DNA from 3 places in the Streptomyces sp. ADI95-16 genome. Region 1 is predicted to be linked to each of the others. Evidence: riboswitches for the same ligand, from Rfam matches in the RefSeq annotation. Region 1 holds a riboswitch; each other region holds the start of a gene.
The links. A riboswitch is a leader RNA that binds a small molecule or an ion and turns the genes downstream of it on or off. The one in region 1 is predicted to bind cobalamin.

Region 1 (3,266 bases):
CCGTGTCCGTCGTCGCGAAGAGGACGGAGTTCAAGAAGAGCGTCATCGCCGATGACTCCGCCTACACCAGCGTTGCGGTCACCATCACGAACAACTCGTCGAAGCCGATCGATGTGAACCCGCTGTACTTCACGATCACCGACACCTCGGGGACCAAGCACATGGCCGAACTCGCGGCCGATGAGAACCAGATCGCGACGGTCGAGCTCGCGCCCGGCGAGAACATCACCGGAACCGTCACCGGCAAGGGCGGGTTCAGCCCCAAGACCGTGACCTATACCGACGGGCTCATCGGCAAGGGCGTTCGCGCCGAGGTTTCATGAGACGGGCCCGGCCGCTGGTCGCGGCCGGGCCTGGGCTTTATGTGCGGGGGACCTGGAGCCTGGTCCAGGACGTGGGGCCGGGGTGGCCGTCGGCGTCGGCGCCGGTGTAGCCGAGTTTCTGCTGCCAGGCGCGGTAGGACGCCACGTCGCCGGAGCCCCAGACGTCCAGGTCGGTGTGCGTGCGGTAGCGGTCGCAGCCGACGGCGACGAGGCGTTGGTGCATGGCGGCGATGATCGGCGAGCGGCGGCCGGTGGTGAAGAACGCGGCCCCCGGGAAGGGCTCGTAGGGGGCGTCGGCGAAGGCGGGCCAGGTTCCGGGGTCGGTGTGGTCGTTCTCCGGTACGTGGGCGTGGGCGTACCAGCCCGCGCGCGAGCGCCATACGGACTCGCTGCGGTTGGAGGTGAAGGAGGTCGGGCGGCCCATGGGCCAGCTGTCCGGGACGCCCCAGTCGCGTATCCAGGCGTTGAGCGCGCCCCATCCCTCGCACGGGGTGTCGACGAGCCGGGCGTAGGTCGTGCCGTTCCAGCGGCAGTACGGGAAGAACAGGGTCTCCACCTGGATGACGACGCTTCCCGCGCGGTTGGTGCGGGTGCCCCCCGCGGCGTCGGCCAGTGACTTGGAGCGGCTGTCGGCGGGAACGAACTGGGTGAAGCGGCCGACGAAGGGGTCCCACAGGATGTGCGGGGCGACCTTCTTGCCGTCGGGGTTGCGGCCGAAGTAGCCGACCAAGTCCTCGTAGGGGGCCAGCGGGAGGGGATTGGCGGCCGTGCCGTTGTCGTCCCAGGTGATGTGGGCGATGGCCTTCGCGGGGCCGCCGTCGGTGGGCGCGTGGTCTCCGATGTCCAGGCGCGTGGCGCCGGGCAGCCAGAGTTCGGGCATGACGTCTCCAGGGCGTGGGGGGCTGCCCCCGACTGCGCGGCGGGGGTGGAGGAAAGCTGCTGCGGCGCGAGGGCCGGGGCGCCGGCGGGGCGGCGCGAACGGCAGAGCTCGGCGGCGAGGGTGCTTGGCGGGGGTGGCGGTCCGGGCGGGGTGTGCGGCCGAAAGGGCCCGTACGGGGCCGGTACGGGGCCCCGTACCGATGAGGATCCCCAGGTACGTGCCTGCCGATACCTGACAGTTGTGCCGAATACCTCAGACCGGCGTCATCGGGGTCGAAATGGATCGAACACATCGGCATGGCAGACTGGGGCGCGTTCACCCGGGCGGTGCAGGACAGGAAACCGGTGCGATTCCGGTGCGGTCCCGCCACTGTGACCGGCCCCCTCGCGGGGCCGGGAGTCAGACACTGACGCGCCGCCCCTTCACGTCGACCGGGGACGAGGATCCCCCGGAGAGGCCTCGCCATGTCGCGTTCCCGCGCCGTTCTGCGCTCGCTCGCCCCCGCCGCCCTGCTGATCCCGCTGGCCGGATGCGGAGGTTCCGCCGGCTCCGCGGACCCGGCCGCCGGGGCGGATGCCGCGCCCGGGTTCCCGTACACCGTCACCAACTGCGGTGTGAGCAGCACCTACCAGGCCCCGCCGCGGCGGGCGGTCACCATGAACCAGCACGCCACCGAGATCATGCTCGCCCTCGGGCTGGAGGAGAAGCTGGTCGGCACCGCCTACCTGGACGACGCCGTGCTGCCCGCCTATCGGCCCGCCTACGACAAGGTCAAGGTGCTGGCCAAGGAGTACCCCTCCAAGGAGGTCCTCCTCGGCGCCAACCCGGACTTCGTGTACGGCGGTTACTCCAGCGCCTTCGACAAGGCGCAGGGCCGGGACCGGGAGGGGCTGGCCAAGGCCGGCATCAACTCCCGGCTCAGCGTGGAGTACTGCACCCGGGGGCCGGTGGGGCTCGACCAGCTCCAGACCGAGATCATCGAGGTGGCGCGGACCTTCGGCGTACCCGAGCGCGGCGCCGCCCTCATCGGGACCGAACAGCGCCGGATCGACGCCGTCACCGCACGGGTGAAGGACAAGGCCAAGCCCGCCGTCTTCGTCTACGACTCGGGCGAGGCCTCCGCCTTCACCTCGGGAGGCAACGGCATCGGCAACGAGATCGTCTCGCTGGCCGGCGGGACGAACGTGTTCGCCGACCTCAAGGACACCTTCGGTGACGTGTCGTGGGAGAAGGTCATCGAGCGCAAGCCCGAGGTCGTCCTCATCTACGACTACGGCGGCACCACCGTCGAAGCCAAGAAGCAGCGCCTGGTGAACGACCCCGCCCTCGCGGAGGTTCCCGCCGTCAAGAACCGCCGGTTCGTGGTGCTCCCGCTGTCCTCGGCCGTCCTGGGCGTGCGCGTCGCCGACGCCGTCGAGTCCCTGGGCCGCCAGCTGCACCCCGACTCCGCGTGAGCCGTCGCCGCGCCCCGGCCGTGGCCTTGCTGCTCGCCGCCGCCCTCGCGGCCTGCGCCGTCGCGGGCCTGGCGCTGGGGCCCGTACGCATACCCCCCGGCCAGGTGCTCGACACCGTACTGGACGGGCCCGGCCGGCCCGGCGCGTTCGCCTCCATCGTGTGGGACGTACGGATGCCGCGCGTCCTGCTCGGCGCGGTCGTCGGCGCCGGACTCGCGGTCGCGGGCACCGTGCTCCAGGCCCTCGTGCGCAACCAGCTCGCCGATCCGTTCCTGCTCGGCGCCTCCTCCGGAGCCTCGGCGGGCGCCGTCGCCGTCATCGTCCTCGGCGCCGGGGCGGGCGTGCTCGGCGGGATCGGCGTACCGCTGGCGGCGTTCGCCGGGTCGATGGGCGCGCTCGTCGCCGTCTACGCCCTGGCCCGGCGCGGGGGCACCATGACCACCGGCCGGCTGATCCTCGCCGGGGTCGCCGTCCAGTACGTCCTGTCCGCGCTCACCAGCCTGGTGCTGGTACTGGCCGCGCACCCCGACCAGATGCGGAGCGTCCTGTTCTGGACCCTCGGGGGTCTGGGCGGGGCCCGCTGGGACGAACTGGCCCTGCCCGCCGTCG
Region 2 (3,266 bases), 960 kb from region 1:
GCGCGGAGTTCGCCGGTCTGCGGGAACGAGCCGATGGTGGTGGTCGGCAGCGGCGGCAGGCCCAGGCGGGCCCGCTGGGCAATGGAGCGCTCCGCGTACGGGAGGGCGCGGCGGGTGTCGGCGCCGGTGACGGCGGCGGCCCGGGCGCGGACGGCCGGGTCGCGGGTGAGCGCGGACCCGGCGCGGCTCGCCAGCGCGGCCCGGTTCGCGGCCAGTTCGGCGGCGATGACCCCGGTGCCTCCGGCCAGGCCCCGGGCGAGGGTGGCGGTCTCGGCGGTCTTCTGCCGGGCGAAGGCCAGCCAGCGCGCCACCTGCGGGTCGAGGTCCCGTTCGGCGGCGACGTCGAGCGGGACGTGCAGCAGGGAGCAGGAGGGGGCCACGTCCACCTGTCCGGCGAGGCCGAGCAGGGTGCCGAGGGTGGTCAGGGACCGCTTGAGGTCGTTGACCCAGACGTTGCACCCGTCGACCACACCGGCGACGAGCCGCTTGCCGGGGATGCCGCCGGCGGCGGCGAGGTCTTCGAGGTTGCGGGCGGCGCGCCCGGTGAAGTCGAGGGCGAGGCCTTCGACGGGGGCGGCGGCGAGCACGGGCAGGGCCTCGCCGAGCCGGTCGAAGTACGAGGCGACGAGCAGCTGGGGCCGGTCGGTGAGGGCGCCCAGCTCTCGGTAGGCGCGGGCGGCCGCGTTGAGTTCGGCGGGGGTGCGGTCCTGGACCAGGGCGGGCTCGTCGAGCTGGACCCATTCGGCGCCGGCGGCCTTCAGTTCGGCGAGGACGCGGGCGTAGGCGGGCAGCAGCCGGTCGAGCAGGGTGAGCGGCTCGAAGCCGGGGGCGACGCCGGGGGCGGGCTTGGCGAGCAGCAGGTAGGTGATCGGCCCGACGAGTACGGGCCGGGCGGCGAGGCCGAGGGCGGCCGCCTCCCGGTACTGGGCGAGCTGCGCGCCGGGGTCGGCCGTGAAGGCGGTGCCGGGGCCCAGTTCGGGGACCAGGTAGTGGTAGTTGGTGTCGAACCACTTGGTCATCTCCAGCGGCGCCACGTCCTGGGTGCCGCGGGCCATCGCGAAGTAGCCGTCGAGCGGATCGGCCTCATGGGCGGCGCGGTGGCGGTCGGGGACGGCGCCCAGCATGACGCTGGTGTCGAGCACGTGGTCGTAGTACGAGAACTGGCCGGTCGGTACCTCGGTCAGGCCGGCGGCGGCCAGCTCCAGCCAGGCCTCGCGGCGCAGCCGGGCGGCGGTGTCGTGCAGCTCGGCGGCCTGGACGCGGCCCTTCCAGTACCCCTCGACGGCCTTCTTCAGCTCCCGCTGGGGGCCTTGTCGGGGGTAGCCGTGCACGGTCGCCCGTACGGCGGGCGCGGGTGTGGCGGGTGTGGCGGATGCGGTGGTCACAGAACTCTCCTTCGCGAGCGTGTCTGAGGACGGATCCCGGCGACGGGACACGGGCACGCGAACGCGAAGGGATGGCAGAGGTGCACGCCGACCCGCCCGAGAGGTCACCGGAATCTCCGCGCGCGGACGTGGGTCCGCACGGCGGGCAACGGGCAGGTCTTCGGACTCGCGAGCACGCCTGCCCCGACCTGTCGGTCGGGGACGGACACCTACTGGCCGTCGCTTCCCAGGCCCGTCCGGGCCCAGTGCGTATGACGGCGGTCGTTCTCGCTCACCGCTGCGGGGCAGTCCCGGATTCCCACCGGGTTCCCTCTTACGACGCTTCCCGCCTGGCGGACGGGGGCGAACCAGCTGCACGGCCCACCTTACGGGAGCCGAATGTCAGATCGGGGTCAGATGACCTGCCGATCTCGGGTGCTCGCGGGGCACCGCGCGGACGGGGTGACCGGCTGCTGAGGGCCGCTACGCCCCCGGCGGGCCGTGGTGGGAGGGGTAGGCGGTGGTCTCCGGGGCCGTGGGGAGGCGCCACTTGGACAGGACGCGCACCACCGTGCCGGGGCTGAGCAGGGTGTTCGGCGGGGCGGACAGGGACAGGACGCCGAAGAAGGGCGCGGAGATCCCCGGATCGGCGGTGGCCCCCGCCATCACCCGGGACATGTACTTCTGCAGGATCCGGGTGGCCCGGTCCGGCGGCGGCCCCTCGGTCCCCGGGTAGCGCTGGTCCTCGCTGGTGGCGATCTGCCAGGCCACCTCCGCCGCGGCGGCCGTCCGCCGCTGGAGCCGGCGGGCCGCGCCCGGGATCTCCGCCGGCCCCAGGTCACCGATCGCGGCGGCGAGGGCGTCCGCCGCGAGCGCGGCCACCGTCATCCCGTGCCCGTACACGGGGTTGAACCGGCACGCGGCGTCGCCGAGGACGATGAACCCGGCCGGCCAGCGCTCCATCCGCTCGTAGTGGCGCCACTCGTTCGCCGTCCCCCGGAACCCGGTCGCCGGGGAGAGGGGTTTCGCGTCGCGGATGGCGTCGTAGAGGGCGGGGCTGCGCAGCGTACGGGCGAAGTCGAGGAACTCCTCGTCCTTGGTGGGCGGGGCGTGCCCGCTGCCGTAGCCGAGCAGGGTCACCAGCCAGCGGTCACCGTCCAGCGGGACCAGCACGCCCCCGCGCGGGCTGTCCGGCCGGCCCTGGACATACACGCCGCGCCAGCGCCGCCCGGGGTCCTTCGGGGCCGCGAAGGAGCGGCTGGAGTAGGCGAGACGGGAGTCGCAGCGGGAGGCTTCGGGCACCTCGTACCCCAGGGCTGCCAACCAGTCGGAGGCCTTGGAGGTGCGGCCGGTGGCGTCGACCACGAGGCGCGCGGTCAGCGGCTCGCCCTCGCGCAGTCGCACGCCGGTCACCGAGCGGCCGTCGGCGCCGGCGACGAGCCCGGTGGCCGCGGAGCCGGCCCGCACCCGGATGCGCCCGTCCCGCAGCACCTCCTGGCGCACCGTCCAGTCGATGACCTCCCGGCCGGCGAGGAGGACTTCGGCGCCGGGGACGGCGCCGAACCAGCCGGCGGGGCTCAGCCAGAGGAAGTCCCGGGGCGATTCCAGCACCGCGGCCCCGGCCGCCACCAGCTTTCCGGTGATCCCCGGAAGCATCTGTTCCATCAGCTCCAGGCCGCGCGACCACAGCACGTGCACGTGCCGGGACTGCGGAACGCCGGGCCGGAACGCCGGCCCGGCCTCGGGCAGTTCGTCCCGCTCGACGAGGGTGACGCGGGCGAACTTCGTGGCGAGCGCCCGGGCGGCGAGCAGCCCGGCCAGGCCCGCGCCGAGCACCACCGCGTGGTCCTCCGCGTGGTCCTCCGCGGCGGGGTCGTTGCCGAGGTCGTCACCGGGTTGGCA
Region 3 (3,266 bases), 520 kb from region 1:
GGAACCGCCGGCGGGGTGGTCAGCGTCACCAGGTCGCTCTTGGCGGCGGCGAGCACCACCGGCGCGGCGGCGAACACCCGCGCGTCGGTCTCGCCCTCCTCGAAGCCGAAGCCGCCCGCGGGGAGTTGCTGCTTGGAGAGCCAGAAGAGGCCCGCGTCCGCGTAGGGCGTGTCACCGAGGGCGCGCAGCGCCTGGGCGGCCCGTGCGGTGGCGGCCGGGGCGCCGGTCGTCATGTACGAGGCGGAGGGCCAAGCCCCGGTCGCCAGCTGGGACTTCCTCAAGTAGGCCCGGGCCTTCGCGACCGCCGCGTCGTGGCCGCCGGCCCGCTTGAGGGCCAGGGCGATGAGCCCCGTGGAGGCGGCGTCGCTGTCGCACCATCCGCCGGAGCGGATGAGGATGCCGGTGAACCCACCGTCCTCGCACTGGAGGCCGGCCAGCCGGTTCACGGCGTCGGCCGGGGGCGTCACGCCGCCGTTCAGCAGGGCGATGACGGCCATGGCCTGGGCGTCCGACTGGCCGGTGGTGCGGAAATCGCCCTTGGTGAGGCAGCCGTCGACCGTCTCGCCGTCACCGATGTCCCGGGGACAGACGTACTTGACCAGGTCCCCGAGCAGGTCGTGCCCGCCGAAGGCCCGCGGATCCCTGCCGGTGGCCTCGGCGACGAGCGCGAGGCGCGCCGCGGCGGTGGCGTCGGGGATCCCGTCCTTGCCGACCGGGTAGGCGTACGCGTCCGTCTGCGCGGGCGTGGCGAGGAAGTCGGCGGCCTTGCGGGCCGTCGCGCTCTTGGGGTCGGCGCCCGCGAGCGCGTAGACGGCCTCGGTGGTGAGGAAGTGGTTCGCCGTCGTGGCGCCCTCGTCGACGACCCTTTCACCGTCGGTCAGTTGCCCGGTGAGCCACCGGGTGGCGGCGGGCAGGTCCACGGTGCCCGGCGGCACGGTGGGCGGGCCCGTGGGCCCGGTCGGGTCCGGGCTGGGGCCGCCGCCTGCGGCGCGTACGTCGTCGGGGGAGAAGGTGGGCTTGCCGGAGGTCCCGCCGATGTCCGTACCGCCGAACACCCAGGCGTCCACGTCGCCGTCCTTCGGCGTGCGGGCCATCGCGCCGAGGGGGCTGTAGGTCCAGTTCTTCTGGCCGGGCGAGGCGATCCAGTACGACCAGTAGGCGGTCGCCTGCGGTGTGAGGACGCAGGCCTCTTTGTCCGGAGTCGGGTACTGGGTACCGGAGTTGAAGGAGCCGTTGCCGATGCGGCAGATGAAGGCGGGGCCGTCGTGGACGGTGCCCTCGGTGGTGAAACCGGCGTCCCGGAGCAGTTCGTAGCCCGTGGTGGGCGTGGTGTCGCAGCCGCGCTCCACCTTGCCGCCGAACGGGCCGAAGTCGACGGCGACGACGGCGCCGGCCGTGGCGGTGCACCCCTCGATCGGGTCGGCCGCCGCGGACGTCGTCCCGGTGACGAAGACCGCGCTCGCGCCGAACGTCAGCAGCGCCGCCGACATCAGCGACACCAGCCTCATTCTTCCCGTGCGTCGCTCTGCTAGCTCTGCGGTCCCCACCACGGCCCCTCGTGTCAGCCGGGCGGACCAGTGCGTGGCAAAGGGCTTCCCGCACGCACGGAGCGCGGTGCGCAATGCGCGGTGCGCAGGGCGCGGAAGAAGCCTTCGAACCACGCCGTAGTCCGCGACGGCGTTTCTCGCTGCAAAAACCTGGCTCCAGGCATTCCGGCTCGCCCGGCGATGCCGGGCCTACGGTTGCGGGTCAGCGCCGGATTCAGACCGGCTTCCCCTGGAGCTGAGTGCTTATCAGTCGGAGTGGAACACGCTGATAAAGGCAGCGTCAAGGTGTCTTGCATCTCATCCAGGAGCGCTCCCGGCGGGTCCGGGCGGCCCGTCTCGCGGTGGCTGGCGGACCCTTGATCACTCGGGTAGCGTCCTGGGCTGCCAGATGGGGGAATCCGGTGGGAAGCCGGAGCTGACGCGCAGCGGTGTGGGACGGCGGGGGCCGTCTCCGAGCCCGAATGCCCATACGGCGATGCAGTACAGGAAGCCGTACCACGCGTTCCGGGCGGCGGCCCTCCGGCATGCCCGCCCGTGCGTCCGCACTGGACGTGGAGCGCCGGATGAGGTCGGCGTCCGCCGATTCCAGGAGCAGGCCATGTCCCGTCCCCGTCCCCGCACCTCCCGCCGCCTCGCGCTCGTCGTGCCCGCAGCGCTCGGCGCCTTCGCGCTCACCGCGCTCCCCGCGTCCGCGACCTCGTCACCCGCCCAGATCGCCACCTCCAAGACCAACGGTGTGGCATACCTCAAGTCCCTCCAGGCGGCTGACGGTTCGTACGCCGGCTCCGGCCTGTCCAACGAGTGGGCGTTCAGCACCTTCGCGGCGGCCGGCACTGCCGTCGTCGACGTCTACCCGGGTGGCGACACGACGAAGAACGCTCGCACCGTCTACCGCAACCTGCTGTCGACGGCGGGCTGGCCGCAGGCCTCCCCGGTGGTCACGGACTACGAGCGCGGCACCCTCAACGCGTACGCCGCCGGCATCGACCCTGCCCGCGTGTCCGCCTCCCGCAACCTCGTCGCCAACATCTACTCCTACTGGCAGACCGCGGAAGCCGGCTACTTCGGCCCGTCGGGCAACTTCAACGGCACGGTCTTCGCGGCCCTTTCGCTGGGCGGCGCCAAGACGCAGGCCGGCGGCGCCCGTGTCCCGCAGGCGCTGACGGACTCGATGGTCGCCCGCATCCGCGCCAACCAGCACGTGGACGGCGGCTGGACGTACCAGAAGGGCGAGGGCAATCCGACCGTCCTGAACTCCGCGGGCGACGTCGACATGACCGGCGCCGCCATGGCTGCCCTGTGCGTGTCCGGCGTACCGAACACCGACACGGACGTCGTCCAGGCGAAGAACTTCCTGAAGGGCACGCTGGTCTCCGGCAGCGGTGCCTTCAACTCCCTGTACGGGGTGAACACCAGCTCCAACGGCTGGGGTGTCGCCGGTCTCAACGCCTGCGGATTCAACCCGCAGACCGGGGACTTCCTCACCGGCAGCGGCAAGACCCCGATCGACTTCCTGATCGCCAATCAGTACAACCCGGCGGGCGGCTTCAAGTACAAGCCGTCCGACACCGTGCCCTCCGCCTACTCCTCCATCGACGCGCTGCGGGCCGTCGCGGGCGGCGGCTTCACGACGGCCCCGCCCGTTCCGGTCACCCCCGGGGCCCCGCAGTGGGTCGCCCAGTCCACCTTCACCGCCGGTACGGCCACCCAGCTGGCGCT

Region 2: linked by a shared signal. The riboswitch ahead of metE (5-methyltetrahydropteroyltriglutamate--homocysteine S-methyltransferase) and the one ahead of EES41_RS32290 (ABC transporter substrate-binding protein) in region 1 are both predicted to bind cobalamin.
Region 3: linked by a shared signal. The riboswitch ahead of EES41_RS34695 (hypothetical protein) and the one ahead of EES41_RS32290 (ABC transporter substrate-binding protein) in region 1 are both predicted to bind cobalamin.

The regions. Positions count from the first base shown of each region.
Region 1 is NZ_CP033581.1:7,270,733-7,273,998, forward strand. It holds gene EES41_RS32280 (DUF4352 domain-containing protein) at 1-323, shown strand, start outside; gene EES41_RS32285 (peptidoglycan-binding protein) at 361-1,203, opposite strand; cobalamin riboswitch at 1,498-1,633, shown strand; gene EES41_RS32290 (ABC transporter substrate-binding protein) at 1,668-2,657, shown strand; gene EES41_RS32295 (iron ABC transporter permease) at 2,654-3,266, shown strand, end outside.
Region 2 is NZ_CP033581.1:6,314,091-6,317,356, reverse strand. It holds gene metE (5-methyltetrahydropteroyltriglutamate--homocysteine S-methyltransferase) at 1-1,385, opposite strand, end outside; cobalamin riboswitch at 1,540-1,701, opposite strand; gene EES41_RS28220 (NAD(P)/FAD-dependent oxidoreductase) at 1,848-3,266, opposite strand, start outside.
Region 3 is NZ_CP033581.1:7,789,671-7,792,936, forward strand. It holds gene EES41_RS34690 (prenyltransferase/squalene oxidase repeat-containing protein) at 1-1,490, opposite strand, end outside; cobalamin riboswitch at 1,707-1,776, opposite strand; cobalamin riboswitch at 1,897-2,035, shown strand; gene EES41_RS34695 (hypothetical protein) at 2,146-3,266, shown strand, end outside.